4 regions of the Mesorhizobium sp. M0848 genome follow, and region 3 is predicted to be linked to each of the others. Evidence: riboswitches for the same ligand, from Rfam matches in the RefSeq annotation. Region 3 holds a riboswitch; each other region holds the start of a gene.
The links. Region 3 has a riboswitch for cobalamin ahead of metE (5-methyltetrahydropteroyltriglutamate--homocysteine S-methyltransferase). Riboswitches for the same ligand answer to the same signal wherever they lie in the genome.
Positions count from the first base shown of each region.

Region 1 (3,833 bases), on a different contig from region 3:
AGGAAGAAGGGATCGTCCTCCCCCACCGGCCTGCCGGTGTTGGGATCGATAATACCCTTGGGCTTCGGCGCGACGAGGGTGCCTGAACTGTCGTTCAATCCCATTCCAGCGCTCCTTTTTTCCATTCATAGGCAAAGCCGATGGTCAGCACCGCCAAAAACACCATCATCGACCAGAAACCGAGCATGCCGATCTTCGAAAACGACACCGCCCACGGAAACAGGAAGGCCACTTCCAGGTCGAAGATGATGAACAGGATCGACACCAGGTAGAAACGGATGTCGAACTTCATGCGCGCGTCGTCGAACGAGTTGAAACCGCACTCGTAGGCGGAAAGCTTTTCGGGATCGGGATTGCGATAGGCCACCAGGAAGGGTGCGGCCAGCAACGCCAGGCCGACAACCAGCGCCACGCCTATGAACAGGACGATGGGCAGGTATGAGCTCAAGAGTGCGTTCATGCTCGGCTTTCCGTTGGCGCCAATCCACTTTGATTACAGCACCGGACCCTAATGCGGAAGCGTGACAGTTTAACCGCTGAACCGTTTTAAGGGCCTATGCTGCAACGCGGCGAGGGTTAGCGCAGCACTTCCAGCGAAGCAAGTCAAACCTTGTTCAAAACACCGACCTGGACGGCATATCGCGGCAAACTGGTCCGATCCGCTCCTGTTTGATTTCCTTCGCTTTTTACTCCACTTTTCTCTCCTGACATGGATGCCGCCAAAACCCTGCTAGCATGGGTTGGAATCAGCCATTCGACCCTCGGTCAAAACACTTCAAAGTGATGCCTGCATGAAGGAAAAGATCTCGCTCCCCACGGCCCGTCGCATCGCGCTTGCCGCCCAGGGGTTTCTCGATCCCCGCCCGACCGGCACGCCTGACCGCCGACATTTTGCCCGCACCCTCTCCCGCACCGGCCTGCTGCAGATCGATTCCGTCAGCGCGGTGGTGCGCGCTCATTATATGCCGCTCTATTCGCGCCTTGGCCCCTACCCGTTCTCGCTGCTCGACAACGCGGCCGTGGCGCGCAAGCGCACGGTTTTCGAATACTGGGGGCACGAGGCCTCCTTCCTGCCGGTCGAGACATACCCGCTGATGCGCTGGCGCATGCAGCGCGCCGAGCGCGGCGACGAAATGTATCTGGGCCTCGCCAAATGGGGCCGCGAGCACGCCGCCTACATCGAAGAGATCTACCGCCAGGTCGCCGAGCGCGGCCCGATCGCCGCTTCCGCGCTCGAAGGCCAGAAAGGCTCGGGCGGCTGGTGGGGCTGGAGCCATGCCAAGCACGCCTTCGAATGGCTGTTCTGGGCCGGGCGCATCACCACGGCGCACCGCCGCGGTTTCGAGCGCTTCTATGACCTGCCCGAACGCGTGCTGCCGCAGGCGATCCTCGATCTGCCGGTACCGACGCCTGAGGACGCGCACCGCGAATTGCTGCGCATTTCCGCCCGCGCCCACGGCGTGGCGACTTCAGGCGATTTGCGCGATTATTTCCGGCTGTCGCCGGCCGACATGAAAGGCCGGTTGGAGGAACTGGTTGAAACGGGCGAGCTGCTGCCGGTGCGTGTCGAAGGTTGGGACAAGCCGGCCTATCTTCATAAAGACGCCCGCCTGCCGCGCAAAGTCGAGGCCCGCGCCCTGCTGGCGCCGTTCGATCCGGTCGTCTTCGAGCGGTCGCGCACCGAGCGGCTGTTCGATTTCCACTACCGCATCGAGATCTACACGCCGGCCGACAAGCGGCAATATGGCTATTATGTCCTGCCGTTCCTGCTCGGCGACAGGATCGTGGCACGCGTCGACCTCAAGGCCGACCGTCCGGCCAGCATACTGCGCGTCCATGCGGCCTATGCGGAGCCCGGTGCACCGCCTGAAACCGCTGCAGAGCTGTTCGAGGAATTGAAGCAGATGCAGGGCTGGCTCGGACTCGAACGCATCGAAGTGACGCCTGCCGGGGATTTGGGTCCGGCGCTGGCCGACATCGCCGTGTCGTAAGCTCGCGTTGACACCGCCGCCCGCAAAAGCCTAAATCCGGTTCCAGATGGTCCCTTGCCCGCAACGGCAAGGGCTAAGAGGGAATGCGGTGCGGGGCAAAATCCCAAATCCGCGGCTGTCCCCGCAACTGTAAGCGAAGAGCCAAGGCCGAAAGCCACTGGGGAGTTCCCGGGAAGGCGGCTACCCAAGGCGATGACTCGCGAGCCAGGAGACCTGCCGTCTGCGACTTTAGAATCCGATCGCCCGGCGGGTTTCCGGGCAAGGAGCCCGATCTTGGACCACGACAGCAGTTTTTCGGCTGGCACAGCGGATATTTCGTCCGGCCATGATGATGCCTTGGCCGGCGTCACCATCATCGTCTGCGCCTCCTGCCGCAATGAGACCGGCTCCGACGCCCATCCCCGTGCCGGCGAATTGCTGGCGGACGACACGCGCCGCGCCGCATCTGGCGACGATATTCGCATCCGCAGCGTCGAATGCCTCGGCAATTGCAAGCGGCGCCTCAGCGCCGCCATCCTGCGCGACGGCTGCTGGAGCTATGTCTTCGGCGACCTGACCACGACCAGCGGCGCCGACCTCGTGACAGGCGCCAAGCTCTTCGCCACCTCGAAGGACGGCCTGATTCCATGGCGCGGCCGCCCCGATAGCCTGAAGCGTGGCCTCGTTGCCCGCATCCCTCCCCTCGACCTGTTGAAGGACTGATCATGACTGCTTCCGTCTCGCGCGTTCCCTGCACCGTCGTCACCGGCTTCCTCGGCGCCGGCAAGACGACGCTGGTCCGCCATCTCCTGGAAAACGCCGGCGGCAAGCGTATTGCCATCATCGTCAACGAATTCGGCGACATCGGCATCGACGGCGAGATTTTGAAGGGCTGCGGCATCGACACCTGCCCGGAGGAAAACATCGTCGAACTGGCCAATGGCTGCATCTGCTGCACCGTCGCCGACGATTTCGTCCCGGCGCTCGACAAGATCCTCGCGCTGACGCCGAGGGTCGACCATATCCTGATCGAAACCTCGGGCCTGGCGCTGCCCAAGCCGCTGGTCCAGGCGTTCCAGTGGCCGAGCGTGAAGAGCCGCGTCACAGTCGATGGCGTCATCGCCGTGGTCGACGGCCCGGCATTGGCCGAAGGCCGCGTCGCCAACGACATGGACGCCCTGCAGGCGCAGCGCGCCGGGGACGAGACGCTCGATCACGACGATCCGGTGGAAGAGGTGTTCGAGGACCAGATCGCCTGCGCCGACCTGATCATCCTGTCGAAGAGCGACCTGATGGACGCCGCCGGCACCGCCCGCGCCAATGCCATCATTGGCGAACACTCCGCCCGCGCGGTGAAGATCGTGCCGACGTCGCATGGCAAGGTCGATCCCTCCGTGCTGCTCGGGCTCGGTCTGGCCGTCGAGGACGACATCGAAAACCGCAAGTCCCATCATGACGGCGCATTCGACCACGAGCATGACGACTTCGACACGTTCATCGTCGACATTGCCTCGATCGCCAATCCCGATGAGCTGGCAAAGCGTGTCGCCACCGTCGCCGAAGAAGAAAACGTGCTGCGTGTAAAAGGCTTCGTCGAGGTCGGCGGCAAGCCGATGCGGCTGTTGCTGCAGGCTGTCGGGCCGCGCGTCAACCACTACTATGACCGCGCCTGGACGGTGCAGGACGACCGCCGTTCGCGCCTCGTCGTCATCGGCCTGAAGGGGCTGAACCGCCCGGCGATCGAGCGTATACTCGCCGGCTGATTTCGGACACGGGTTGCGATGCACATCCTCACCACGACATCCGCCTCGCTCGACGACCTCGCCGAGCCGGTCGATCTGCGGCAGACGCCGGCGGATATCG
Region 1 covers NZ_JAMYOM010000034.1:28,324-32,156, reverse strand. The annotation lists gene NKH95_RS29405 (NuoB/complex I 20 kDa subunit family protein) at 1-104, opposite strand, end outside; gene NKH95_RS29400 (NADH-quinone oxidoreductase subunit A) at 95-460, opposite strand; gene NKH95_RS29395 (winged helix-turn-helix domain-containing protein) at 792-1,991, shown strand; cobalamin riboswitch at 2,022-2,226, shown strand; gene NKH95_RS29390 (DUF1636 family protein) at 2,265-2,693, shown strand; gene cobW (cobalamin biosynthesis protein CobW) at 2,696-3,733, shown strand; gene NKH95_RS29380 (cobaltochelatase subunit CobN) at 3,752-3,833, shown strand, end outside.
Region 1: another riboswitch for cobalamin. It lies ahead of NKH95_RS29390 (DUF1636 family protein); the one in region 3 lies ahead of metE (5-methyltetrahydropteroyltriglutamate--homocysteine S-methyltransferase).

Region 2 (3,833 bases), on a different contig from region 3:
GGCCGGCGACGCATTCGGCATCGACATCGGAAAGCGAAAACCGGATCGGCGTCACGGCCTCGACGGCAACGGCGGCGCCGTCTTCCGGCAGTGGCGAGAACGGCGCCTGGATCTCCTCCACGGCAGGCGCCGCAAAGCTTTCCTGATGGTATTTCGCCATGTCGAAGCCGGCGGCGTTCAGCATGCCGCGCACGGCGCGCATGAAGGGATCGGGGCCGCAGCAGAAGATCTCGCGCTCACGGAAATCGGGCGCCAGCAATGGCAGCCGGATCGCGTCGATGCGGCCCATATGGCCGAACCAGCCCTCGCGGCTCGACCGCTCCTCGATCATGAAGCCGAGCGACAGGCCGGGCATGCGGCTGCCGAGCAGCTCGAGTTCCTTGCGGAAAATGATCTCTTCCGGGCGGCGCGCACAGTTGACGAAGCCGACATCTGTCCATGGCGCACAGTCGTTCAGCCAGCGCAGCATCGACATCATCGGCGTCACGCCGGAGCCGGCCGAAATGAACAGATATTTGGCCGCCGGGTGGCTGTGTAGCGAGAAGTCGCCGGTCGGCCCATAGGCCTTGACGTGCGAGCCCGGCGTCAGATGGTCGAACATCCAGCGCGTACCGGTGCTGCCCGCCTGCGCCTTGACCGTCACCGCGATTGAGAACGGCCGCGACGGCGAGGACGACAGCGTGTAGGTGCGCATCAGCGGCCCGTCCGATGTCGGTAATTCCAGCGTCACGAACTGGCCCGGTTTGTAGCGGAACCAGGTCTGGTTGTCGGAGCGGAAGGTGAAGGTCTTCACGTCAGGCGCTTCGTCACTGACGCCGATCACTTCCAGCACCTGCAGCCTGTCGTTCCAGGGCGTCATCTGGTCGAGATGGCGATAGAGGCCAAGGTCCGTCATCGCATTCATCCTCTTGTCCCCTGGGCTAGGCGACGCTGCGCAGGGCCGGCCGGTCGCCTTCTGCAAGGCGCGGTCCGATGAACGACGCGTACCACTCGACGAACTGGATCACGCCGCCCTCATGCAGCTCCGAATAGGGGCCTGGTTCGTAGGCCGGCGACAAGATGCCGAAGGCGTTTTCCTCGACGATGCGACGGTCCTGGTCGTTGGTCTCGGTCCAGACATGGGTGAGCTCAGCGAGATCGTAGTCGACGCCTTCGACCGCATCCTTGTGGACGAGCCATTTTGTCGTCACCGCGGTTTCCGTGGCACTGATCGGCAGCACGCGGAAGGTGACGGCATGGTCGCCGAGGATATGGTTCCAGGTTGTCGGATAATGATAAAGCAGCAAGGAGCCGATGCGGTCGGTTGAAACGCTGTCGGACAGGTTCTTCTGGACCGCCCGTTTTCCCGTCATGGTGTAGCTGACGGCATCGCGCAGCAGCGGCGCGCGGGTGGCGCGGTACTGCCCTGCCGGATCGATGCGGAATTTGCTCGGCAGGCCTGATGCCTCGCATTTGGCCCAGTGCGCGACCATTTCAGGGTCGCTGTCGGCGCCGTTGACGCCGGTCACGGTCGGAGCCTCGGGGAAGGTCTTGCACAGCTCAGGATGATTGGCGGCGCAGTGATAGCACTCGCGGTTGTTTTCCCAGACCAGCTTCCAGTTGCCCTTCTCGACGATCGTGCTCTCGAAGGCGATCTTTGCTTCACGCAACCGGTGCGGCAAAAGATAGGGTTCGATCATCGCCCGCATCGGCGCGAAATCCGCCGGCTCCTTGGCCAGACAGATGAAGATGTAGCCGCCGACGCTCTCGCAGGCGACCGGCTTCAGGCTGAAATCACTCTTGTCGAAACCGTCGGCCATCTGGCGGGCAAACAGCAGGCGGCCGTCCAGCTCATAGGTCCACTGGTGATAGGGGCAGACGAGCTTTGCCGCCGTGCCCTTCTCCGTGTTGCATACACGGCTGCCGCGATGGCGGCAGGAATTGTGGAAGGCGTTGATCTTGCCGTGCTGGTCGCGGACAAGGACCACCGGATAGTCGCCGATCTGCACGGTGATGTAGCTGCCCGGCTTCGGCAGTTCGCAATCATGGCCGATGAACAGCCAGTCGCGATACCAGATCAGCTCCATGTCGAGCTTGAAGTAGTCCGGATCGGTGTAGAAGGGCTGCTCCAGCGAAAAGCCTTGCCGGCGCCCCTTCAGGAGCCTCAGCATGTCGTTGCGGGTATCCATGTCCTGTCCTCGTTTCTAAGGACTGAACTGGTGGTGATGGAGGAAGGATTGAAACGCAGGCCGGCTAGGTGCCAGACATGCGCTATCCACCTCTTGACCGCCCACCGCGATCAGTCGAGTCTAACAATCTTGGGCTGGTTTCCGGGCTCTGGAGTTGTCCTTGCGGACCATCGCGACACCTTCCCAGGCAGTTGCCCAGTGGTCTCCCGTTGCGACTTGAACTCCACCACCGTTGCGGGGGCAGCGCCGGATTCTGACCGGCTTCCCAATTCTCCGCCTCGTCGTCACGAAGCGGCACCTGAGATGGTATGATCTAACCACGATCGGGGGCGCGCCGTCGGCATGAAAACGACATCGTATCCATGCGGCGCGACACGGCCTGCGAACGTTCCCGCAGACCGTCGCGGGCTGAAATCCACCTCCCGGATGACCATTTTGCCGGCTGCGATATCCCCGAATCGGACCCCTTGGCGGGGTCAAAAAAGGTTAACGGTTTCGAAAAGTGACTATTAGCTCGATCTAAAATCGAACCGAACGGTTCGTTTCTGTTGACGGTGCGTGCAGGACGGTGTGAACGCTGGGCCTCTGAAACAGTCAGTGATCCATCCAGCGGTTACACTTAACATGCTGATTTAAAGAAGAAAAATATACCCGTAGATTCCCTTGGCACAATTTCAAGGTGTGGATTCATGGTCCACACGGAACAACTTCGTGATTGGAAAAGGCGGGGTTGCCCTCCCACATCGGGGCTGTCCGAACGACGCGATTTCATTTCCAAGACACGCCGCTAGACGGACGGAAAAAGACGATACTGGAGTACAAAAATGAAAAAGATCATTCTCACTGCCGCAGCCCTTCTGGCCATTTCCGGCAGCGCCTTCGCTGGTAGCGACCACTACGGTTCGAACGCCGCGGCAGCCACTGCTGTCGACAGCTCGTACACCGCTTCGACCAAGAAGTCGGAACCGGCTGCTCAGGCGCCTGCCCAGGGTGCTGACCGCAACGTCTTCGGCAACAACTAACAGCCGATTCCCAGTCGACGGCGGGCTCGCCCGCCGCCCTGGCGAAATTCAGACATTCAGGAGTATTTAAGATGAACAAGATCCTCATTGCTGCCGCCGCCGTTCTGGCCATCTCCGGCAGCGCTTTCGCCGGCAGCGACAACTACGGTTCGAACGGCTCTAACCAGCCTGCCGCCGCAGTGGACCAGTCGTACACGGCTTCCACCAAGACCTCGGAACCGGCTGCCCAGACGCCCGCTCAGGGCAGCGACCGTAACCTCTTCGGTCGCTAACAGCCAATTTCGCAAGCGACGGCAGCTGTGTCTGCCGTCCTGGCGAAATCCAGAATTCAGGAGATTAAAATGAACAAGATCCTTATTGCTGCCGCCGCCGTTCTGGCCATCACCGGCAGCGCGTTCGCCGGCAGCGACAACTTTGGCTCCAATGGCGCCAATCAGCCTGCGGTTACGTCGGTTGACAGCGCGCATACGAGCTCGGTCCGCAACAGCGGTAGCCTCGTCGAGAAGCTGCTCAATTCGTCGGGCGACGTGGAGAAGTCCGCCCCTCAGGGCAGCGACCGGAATCTCTTCGGCCGTTAACAGCCGAAGCTGATCTTCTACAAAAGAGCGGGGGGGCGAGGCCGCCCCGGGTTTTTGGTGCAACA
Region 2 covers NZ_JAMYOM010000045.1:20,949-24,781, forward strand. The annotation lists gene NKH95_RS32230 (FAD-binding oxidoreductase) at 1-895, opposite strand, end outside; gene NKH95_RS32235 (aromatic ring-hydroxylating oxygenase subunit alpha) at 921-2,168, opposite strand; cobalamin riboswitch at 2,284-2,485, opposite strand; gene NKH95_RS32240 (DUF680 domain-containing protein) at 2,993-3,190, shown strand; gene NKH95_RS32245 (DUF680 domain-containing protein) at 3,262-3,462, shown strand; gene NKH95_RS32250 (DUF680 domain-containing protein) at 3,532-3,768, shown strand.
Region 2: another riboswitch for cobalamin. It lies ahead of NKH95_RS32235 (aromatic ring-hydroxylating oxygenase subunit alpha); the one in region 3 lies ahead of metE (5-methyltetrahydropteroyltriglutamate--homocysteine S-methyltransferase).

Region 3 (3,833 bases):
CAGGTGCCCCTCGTGCAGCGTGGCAAAGGTCAAATCGGGTGGCTCGATGGGCCGGCAGCGGACTATTCTCGGTACTATCAAGGTTTTGCAAATTCAATATTGTGGCCGGCGCTCCACTCGCTGCCGGACCGGATCTCAGGCTCGGAAGAGGATTATAAAAGTTATCGCGACGTCAATGCCTTCATGGCGCGCGCGGTGTCCGAATTGGGAGATAACGCAGTCTACTGGGTTCATGACTACCATTTCGTGCCGCTCGGCGCTGATTTGCACAGACTCGGCATTGACCGGCCGATCGGCCATTTCCTGCATACGCCATGGCCCGAGTCTGACATGATGGAGCGCGTGCCCAATTCTGGCGAGCTAATGAAATGTATGCTCGAGTATGATCTGCTCGGTTTCCAGACCGACCGTGATGTGAGCAATTTCCTCGCCTGTGTCCAATCTCATTTGGGGCTGGAGAGCAAGAACGGGGTCGTTTTCTCGGACCATGGCCAGACGCAATGCCAAAATTTTCCTATAGGTATCGATCCGAAGCAATTCGAACAGTGTGCCGCAGATTCGCTTGAGGCGCAGAAAGCCTACATTTCGCAGTTGAAACTTGGCGGAGCAAAGCTAGTTATCGGCGTCGATCGGCTCGACTACACCAAGGGCATCGACAATCGGATTAAAGCTTTCGATCTGCTGGCAGTCGAGCCGCAACGTGTCTCGCTCTTGCAAATCGCAACTCCCTCACGTGGCGACATCCAAGCGTACAGCGAATATCGGCGCGACGTCGAAAGACTCGTCAATCAAGTCAACAACCGGCATGGCACGGACGAGTGGATGCCGATTATCTATGAGAACAGGTCGTTCACCCAAGCTGAGATAGCGGGTCTTTACAGAGCCGCGCGTGTTTGCGTTGTGACGCCGTTGCGCGATGGCATGAATCTTGTGGCGAAAGAATACATTGCTGCACAAGATCCGAGCGACCCTGGCGTTCTGGTGTTATCGAAGTTTGCCGGCGCGGCCGAAGACTTCGGCGAGGACGCCCTGCTGGTAAATCCGAGGCTCTCCGACGAGATAGCTACCGCGATCTCAAGAGCGGCCAGCATGCCGCGCGAAGAACGCATCCAACGCTGGCGGAGGATGATGGACAAACTTGAAGCGTATACGATCCACCATTGGTCAGCGGACTTCGTTCGGCAACTGGACAGCAGCCGGGTTACGGTCCCTGCGGATCACTTCCACTATGTTGGCTTGGGCTGGATCAGCGAGGCCCAAATGCCTTCGTATCGGACCGAGCCAGAATTGCACACCGCGCTGACGCGTGCACTGGATAAAAACTGGGTCCTGCCGATCGTATGATGCAGAATATGAAGCACGCGAGCTTTGCCTGCATTTGCGCATCCCTCAATGCCGAGCGCTTGGAGAGAGAGATACTTATCCTGACCGCCTGAATGCGGCTTAAGCGGCTTATCGGGACCACAGTCGGGCTTTGCATCAGACCCTTGAGAGCCAGGCTCCGTCAGTGTGGTCTCTTGCCGCCGAGCGGAGTCATCACGATTGCCTAGTCACCCGTGATGACGACTGGCGTGCCAATTCCCCTCGGACCACGGTTTGGCGCTCACTCCGAGAAAACCGCTTCTACCACGCACGCACGGCTTGCGGCCGCATCGTTAAACATCGCCACCAATGCGATCTTCTGCATTCTAATGACGTTGTCACGCGCTTGAAGTCTTGTCCGAAATCCTTCATCGGCGACCTGCGAGGGATGTCGCAGCCCGACAGGGATCCATTAGTTGGACAATGGTGGCAGCGGAGCAGCGCCGCCAATGCGACTGAATATTTCACACTGTTAGACAAGCGTAAAAGCGAAATCACATAACGACATAAACATTTCGTTATGCGTCATTGACAAAAGTGCGGACTCCTGTGATTGTCTGCGTGTCGTGGTTCTCGCGTGCGGCGCTGCCGCAGCGGAGCTAAGAGGGAAGCCGGTGCAATGCCGGCGCTGCCCCCGCAACTGTTAGCGGCGAGCCAACCCCACTCATGTCACTGAGGCGAATACCCTCAGGAAGACCGGTAGAGGCTATGACCCCGCGAGCCAGGAGACCTGCCACGGCGAATTACGTCCACGGGCGGGGTGTCTCGGTGGCCGCTGCAAGCCGGCGTTCGTGCCGGCCTGCTAGCGCCTTCCTTGTCATCGACGCCCCAACCATCGGGGTATGACATGACTGACTCTCAGGAAATTCCTGTAGCAACGCTCGGCGTGCCGCGCTTCGGTCGTCGGCGAGAACTGAAATTCGCGCTTGAAAGCTACTGGTCCGGAACATCGTCCGCTGGCGACCTTCTCACGACGTCGAAGGCGCTCCGTGCCGCTAGCTGGGAAGAGCAGCGCGATCGCGGCGTGTCGAAAATCCCGTCGAACGACTTCTCGCTTTACGACCATGTGCTCGACACCGCAGCCATGGTCGGGGCCGTTCCATCCCGTTACGGCTGGAATAGCGGCGAGGTCCCACTTGACATCTACTTCGCAATGGCGCGCGGCAACCAGGGTCAGACGGAGGATTGTGGACACGCTGGTCACCAGGAGGAGGCTCATGGACCTGGTGTAACCGCGATGGAAATGACCAAGTGGTTTGACACCAACTACCACTACATTGTGCCGGAACTCAATGATGATCAGACGTTCGCCCTCTCGTCATCGAAGCCGGTCGATTACTTCCTCGAGGCTAAAGCTCTCGGCATTCACACACGCCCAGTCATCCTTGGACCCATCACCTTCCTCAAGCTGGCGAAATCGCCTGCCGAGGGGTTCGGTCCCATCGCGCTCCTACCGCGGCTGCTGCCCGTTTACGAGCAAGTCCTGCAGAGGCTGAAGCTGTCGGGAGCCGACTGGGTGCAGATCGATGAGCCAGCGCTTGTCCTCGATCTGAACCCGAACGAACGAGCTGCGTTCGAATTCGCCTATGGCCAGCTGTCGAAAGCCGCGCCCGAGCTGAAGATCATGCTGGCTACGTATTTCGGGTCGCTGGGAGACAATCTCGAAACCGCGGTTTCTCTGCCCCTGGCCGGGCTGCATATTGATCTCGTGCGCGCTCCCGAGCACCTGGAAACGGTGGGTCGGCTCGCTCCGAAGGATCTGGTGCTCTCGCTTGGCTTGATCGATGGCCGCAACGTCTGGCGTGCGAACCTGCCCGCCATTCTCGACCGCATCAAACCGATCGTCGCCGGCTGGCCCTTGGACCGCGTCGAGATCGCGCCTTCTTGCTCGATGCTGCATGTGCCGATTGATCTGCGCATGGAGACGGAACTCGACGCCGACATCAGGTCGTGGCTCGCCTTCGCGGCCCAGAAGACCGACGAGCTGGTCTTGCTGGCCCGGGCCCTGTCCCAAGGCAGGGATGCGGTGGCAGGCGCGTTGAAAGCGTCTGCCGAGGCTGCCGCCACGCGCGTGACATCCACGAGGATCCATGACCCGCTTGTTCAGGGGCGGATCGCTAGCATTGAGGACAGCGCGAAGCGACGAGAGAGCGCTTTTGGCGAGCGCTCCAGAGTCCAAGCCGGCTCACTCGGGCTGCCGCCGTTCCCGACGACGACCATCGGGTCCTTCCCGCAGACGCCGCAGGTACGCAAGGCGCGGGCCGCTCATGCGAAGGGCCAGCTGAGCTATGTCGACTATGAGACGTTCCTGAAGAAGGAGATCGAGGCTGCAATTCGCTGGCAGGAAGAGATCGGGCTGGACGTGCTGGTGCACGGTGAGTTCGAGCGAAACGACATGGTACAGCATTTCGGCGAGCAGTTGTCCGGCTTCGCGCTCACCCAGCATGCCTGGGTACAAAGCTATGGGTCGC
Region 3 covers NZ_JAMYOM010000044.1:22,515-26,347, reverse strand. The annotation lists gene NKH95_RS32075 (alpha,alpha-trehalose-phosphate synthase (UDP-forming)) at 1-1,344, shown strand, start outside; cobalamin riboswitch at 1,913-2,114, shown strand; gene metE (5-methyltetrahydropteroyltriglutamate--homocysteine S-methyltransferase) at 2,210-3,833, shown strand, end outside.

Region 4 (3,833 bases), on a different contig from region 3:
CATGGCGACCGGCACCGGTGCCTCTGTCGGCTATGGCGTCGGCCATATCTCCACTGATCCCGACGGGCCGCTGTCGTTTGCCCTGTGGGGCGGCGTGGTCGGTTTCGGCGTCGTCTCGATCGCCGTCTACTGGATCCGCGAATACATCCTCTATGTCGTCAAGGCCGGCCACATCGCCGTCATGGTTCATCTGATCGACGGCCGCGACATTCCCGGCGGTCAGGACCAGATCGCCTACGCCAGGGATGTCGTCACCCAGCGTTTTGCCGAAGCCAACATCCTTTTCGTCGTCGACCGACTCGTCAAGGGTGCCATCCATGCCATCACCGGCCTGCTCGGCGGTATCGCCGCCTTCCTGCCGATACCAGGCCTGAGCGGCCTGGTCTCCTTCATCAACACGGTGATCCGCCTGTCGCTGACCTATGTCGACGAGATCATCCTCGGCTACAACATCCGCATCAATTCAGCCTCGCCCTTCGAGACGGCGCGCCAAGGCGTAGTGCTCTATGCTCAGAACGGCAAGGTCATGGTCAAGAACGCCGTCTGGCTGGCGGTCATCATGTGGGGCATGTCGTTCATCATCTTTCTGATGATGCTGGCACCTGCCGGTGCGATTCTGTTCCTGATGCCTGGCCAGCTCGCCGGCTGGGCTTTTGTGCTCGCCATCGTCTTCGCCTGGGCATTCAAGGCGGCGTTCATCGAGCCTTTCGCCATCGCCTGCCTGATGCAGGTCTATTTCAAGACCATCGCGGGCCAGGTGCCCGATCCGGCCTGGGACGCCCGGCTGGCCGAGGCATCGTCGAAGTTCAGGGAGCTCAAGGACAAGGCGCTGGCCTCCTTCGGCGGTTCGCGCTGGGCTACGGCCGGCGCCACACCCTGATCGGCTGGGCGGATGGTGTCTGGTGAGGCAGGAACGGTGTTGAGGCGCGCCACGGTGGATTTGAGCTGTGTCTCGCCTTGCCCGGAAAAGGTCTCGCTCATGATCAGCTCCGGCAGCGGCAGCCGCCGTCCCCAGCCATGCGTTTCAAGGTCCGGTTTGGGAGCGAACTCGGAAACACGGCCGACGCAGAGATAGGCGACCGGCGTTACGTGATCCGGAATGGCCAACAGCCGCTTCAGCGCCTCAGCCTCGATGATGCTCACCCAGCCGACGCCAACGCCCTCGGCACGCGCGGCCAGCCAGAAATTCTGCACCGCGCAGACGGTGCTGTAGAGATCCATCTCCGGATTGTGCCAACGTCCCAGCGGCGAACCCTTCGAGCGCTGCCGGTCGCAGGTGATGCAGATGTTGAGCGCGCTCTCGCAGATGCCTTCCAGCTTGAGCTTGCGGTACAGCGCCTGTTTTTCCGCCTCGATAGCCGGCAGTTCCTGTTCTCGCGCGGCCAGGAACAGGTCGCGCACCTCCGCCCGTCGTTTGACATCGCGAATGACAATGAAATTCCATGGCTGCATGAAGCCGACCGATGGCGCGTGATGGGCGGCAAGCAGCAGCCGTGCCAGCACGTCGTCATCGATCGCGGTGGGCAGGAAATGGCTGCGCACGTCACGCCGCGTGAACATGGCGCGGTAGACCGCATCGCGCGCATTCTGGTCAAATCCATCGTCAATGGCAGCGGTCATGTGTTCCGGCATCGCTTGTCCCCTTGCGATTGCAGATTCAAAACTGACAGAGCGTACTTTGTGCGTCCAAGTAGACGCACGTCGCTCTGATGCCATCCGCCTGACCACGCGGATGACAATGCCTGCCAGGCCGGTCTTCTGGCTCGGGATCAACCCGCGTCCGGTGCCTTCCCGTCATCGACAGTGGCATTTACCGGCGCGGTCCCCCTCACAGCGTTGGGCACGCCACGGAATTCAACCGTGTTCCCGATTCTCCCGCTTGCGGCGGGCACCAGGCAGTACCAGGGACCTTACGCCGAAGCGCCCGCGGGGCCAATGCCTGCGGCGACGCGAATGGACGCAGTCGCGATTTTCCCCAGTCATCGGCCGCCCGTGCATGGCCTTTGTCGATCCGGGTCACTAGATTAGGACGATGACCACCCGTCTCTACACCCATCCGATCTTCCTCGAGCATCTCACGCCGCCCGGACATCCCGAGCGGCCCGACCGCTTACGCGCCATCGAGCGCGTGCTCGACGACGAAGCCTTTGCCGGGCTCGATCGTATTCAGGCGCCGGAAGGCGACGAGGCCACCATCCTCTACGCGCATCCCGCCGATTTCGTCGCCCGCGTTCGCGCCGCCATCCCCGACGAGGGGATTGCCCGCATCGATGCCGACACCACTGCCAGCCCGAAGAGCTGGCAAGCGGCGATCACCGCGATCGGCGCCGCCAACGCCGCCGTCGATGATGTCTTTTCGGGCCGCGCCGACAACGTCTTCGTCGCCGCCCGGCCGCCCGGCCATCATGCCGAAAAGACCACGGCGATGGGCTTTTGCCTGTTCAACACGGCGGCGATCGCGGCGCGTTATGCGCAGAAGAAACACGGTGTCGAGCGCGTTGCCGTCGTCGACTGGGACGTGCATCACGGCAATGGCACGCAGGATATTTTCTGGGACGATCCGTCGGTGCTCTATTGCTCGACACACCAGATGCCGCTTTATCCCGGCACCGGAGCGAAGACCGAAACGGGCGCCGGCAACATCGTCAACGCACCGCTGGCGCCGCAGACCGGCAGCGAAGTGTTTCGCGATGCCTTCCTGTCGCGCGTCCTGCCCGCGCTCGACAATTTCGCGCCCGACCTGATCATCATTTCGGCGGGGTTCGACGCGCACCACCGCGATCCGCTGGCCGAGATCAATCTGACCGAGGATGATTTCGACTGGGCGACCGGCCAGCTGATGCAGCGCGCGGCACGCCACAGCGGCAACCGGCTCGTCAGCCTGCTCGAGGGCGGCTACGATCTGCAGGGATTGGCATTTTCGGTCGCCGCCCATGTCGGGCGACTGATGAAAGGATGAATGATGGCCGATGAGACCAACGAAGACGTCAAGGCGATGAGCTTCGAGCAGGCACTCGATGCGCTGGAGAAGATCGTCGATGATCTGGAGCGTGGCGACGTGCCGCTCGACCAGTCGATCAGGATCTATGAACGTGGCGAGGCGCTGAAGGCGCATTGCGACCGGCTGCTGAAGGCCGCCGAGGACAAGGTCGAGAAGATCAGGCTGTCGCGCGACGGCAAGCCGGTCGGAACGGAGCCACTCGACGCGGATTGAGGCCCGGTCCGAACGATGGCCTCGCCTCACCAGTTTTTGGACAGGATCATGATCGAGGATATAACTCGTTCCGCTTGAAACAGCTCAAGGACAAGAGGAGATACGGAAGCGATGTGCAGAAACATCAAGACCCTGTTCAATTTTGATCCGCCGGCAACCAATGACGAGGTGCGCGACGCGGCTCTTCAGTTCGTCCGCAAGCTGAGCGGAACGACGCGGCCCTCGAAGCAGAACCAGCACGCCTTCGACCATGCCGTCGAAGCCATCGCCGCCTCGGCGCGCGAACTGCTCGATTCCCTGGAAACCCACCAGCATCCGCGTAATCGCGAAGAGGTGGCGGCCAAGCTGCGGGCAAAGGCGGCGATCCGCTTTGCCTGATGCGGCCAGGCGGCCTTCGACCACCGACAAGGAGAGTCCATGAGCTTCTTCCCCGGGAAAGACCCTGAGGCAGGCGATGCCTTCGCCAGCGATCAGATCGAATTGATGGTCATACCCAACGCCAAGGATATCGGCGGTTTTCAGGTGCGCCGTGCCCTGCCGACGGCAAAAAGGCGGCTGGTGGGGCCGTTCATCTTCTTCGACCGCATGGGTCCCGCGATCCTGCGCGCCGGTCAGGCAC
Region 4 covers NZ_JAMYOM010000002.1:332,119-335,951, forward strand. The annotation lists gene NKH95_RS03490 (hypothetical protein) at 1-880, shown strand, start outside; partial or broken gene bluB (5,6-dimethylbenzimidazole synthase) at 1,003-1,716, opposite strand; cobalamin riboswitch at 1,732-1,911, opposite strand; gene NKH95_RS03500 (histone deacetylase family protein) at 2,033-2,959, shown strand; gene NKH95_RS03505 (exodeoxyribonuclease VII small subunit) at 2,963-3,214, shown strand; gene NKH95_RS03510 (DUF2277 domain-containing protein) at 3,326-3,592, shown strand; gene NKH95_RS03515 (pirin family protein) at 3,632-3,833, shown strand, end outside.
Region 4: another riboswitch for cobalamin. It lies ahead of bluB (5,6-dimethylbenzimidazole synthase); the one in region 3 lies ahead of metE (5-methyltetrahydropteroyltriglutamate--homocysteine S-methyltransferase).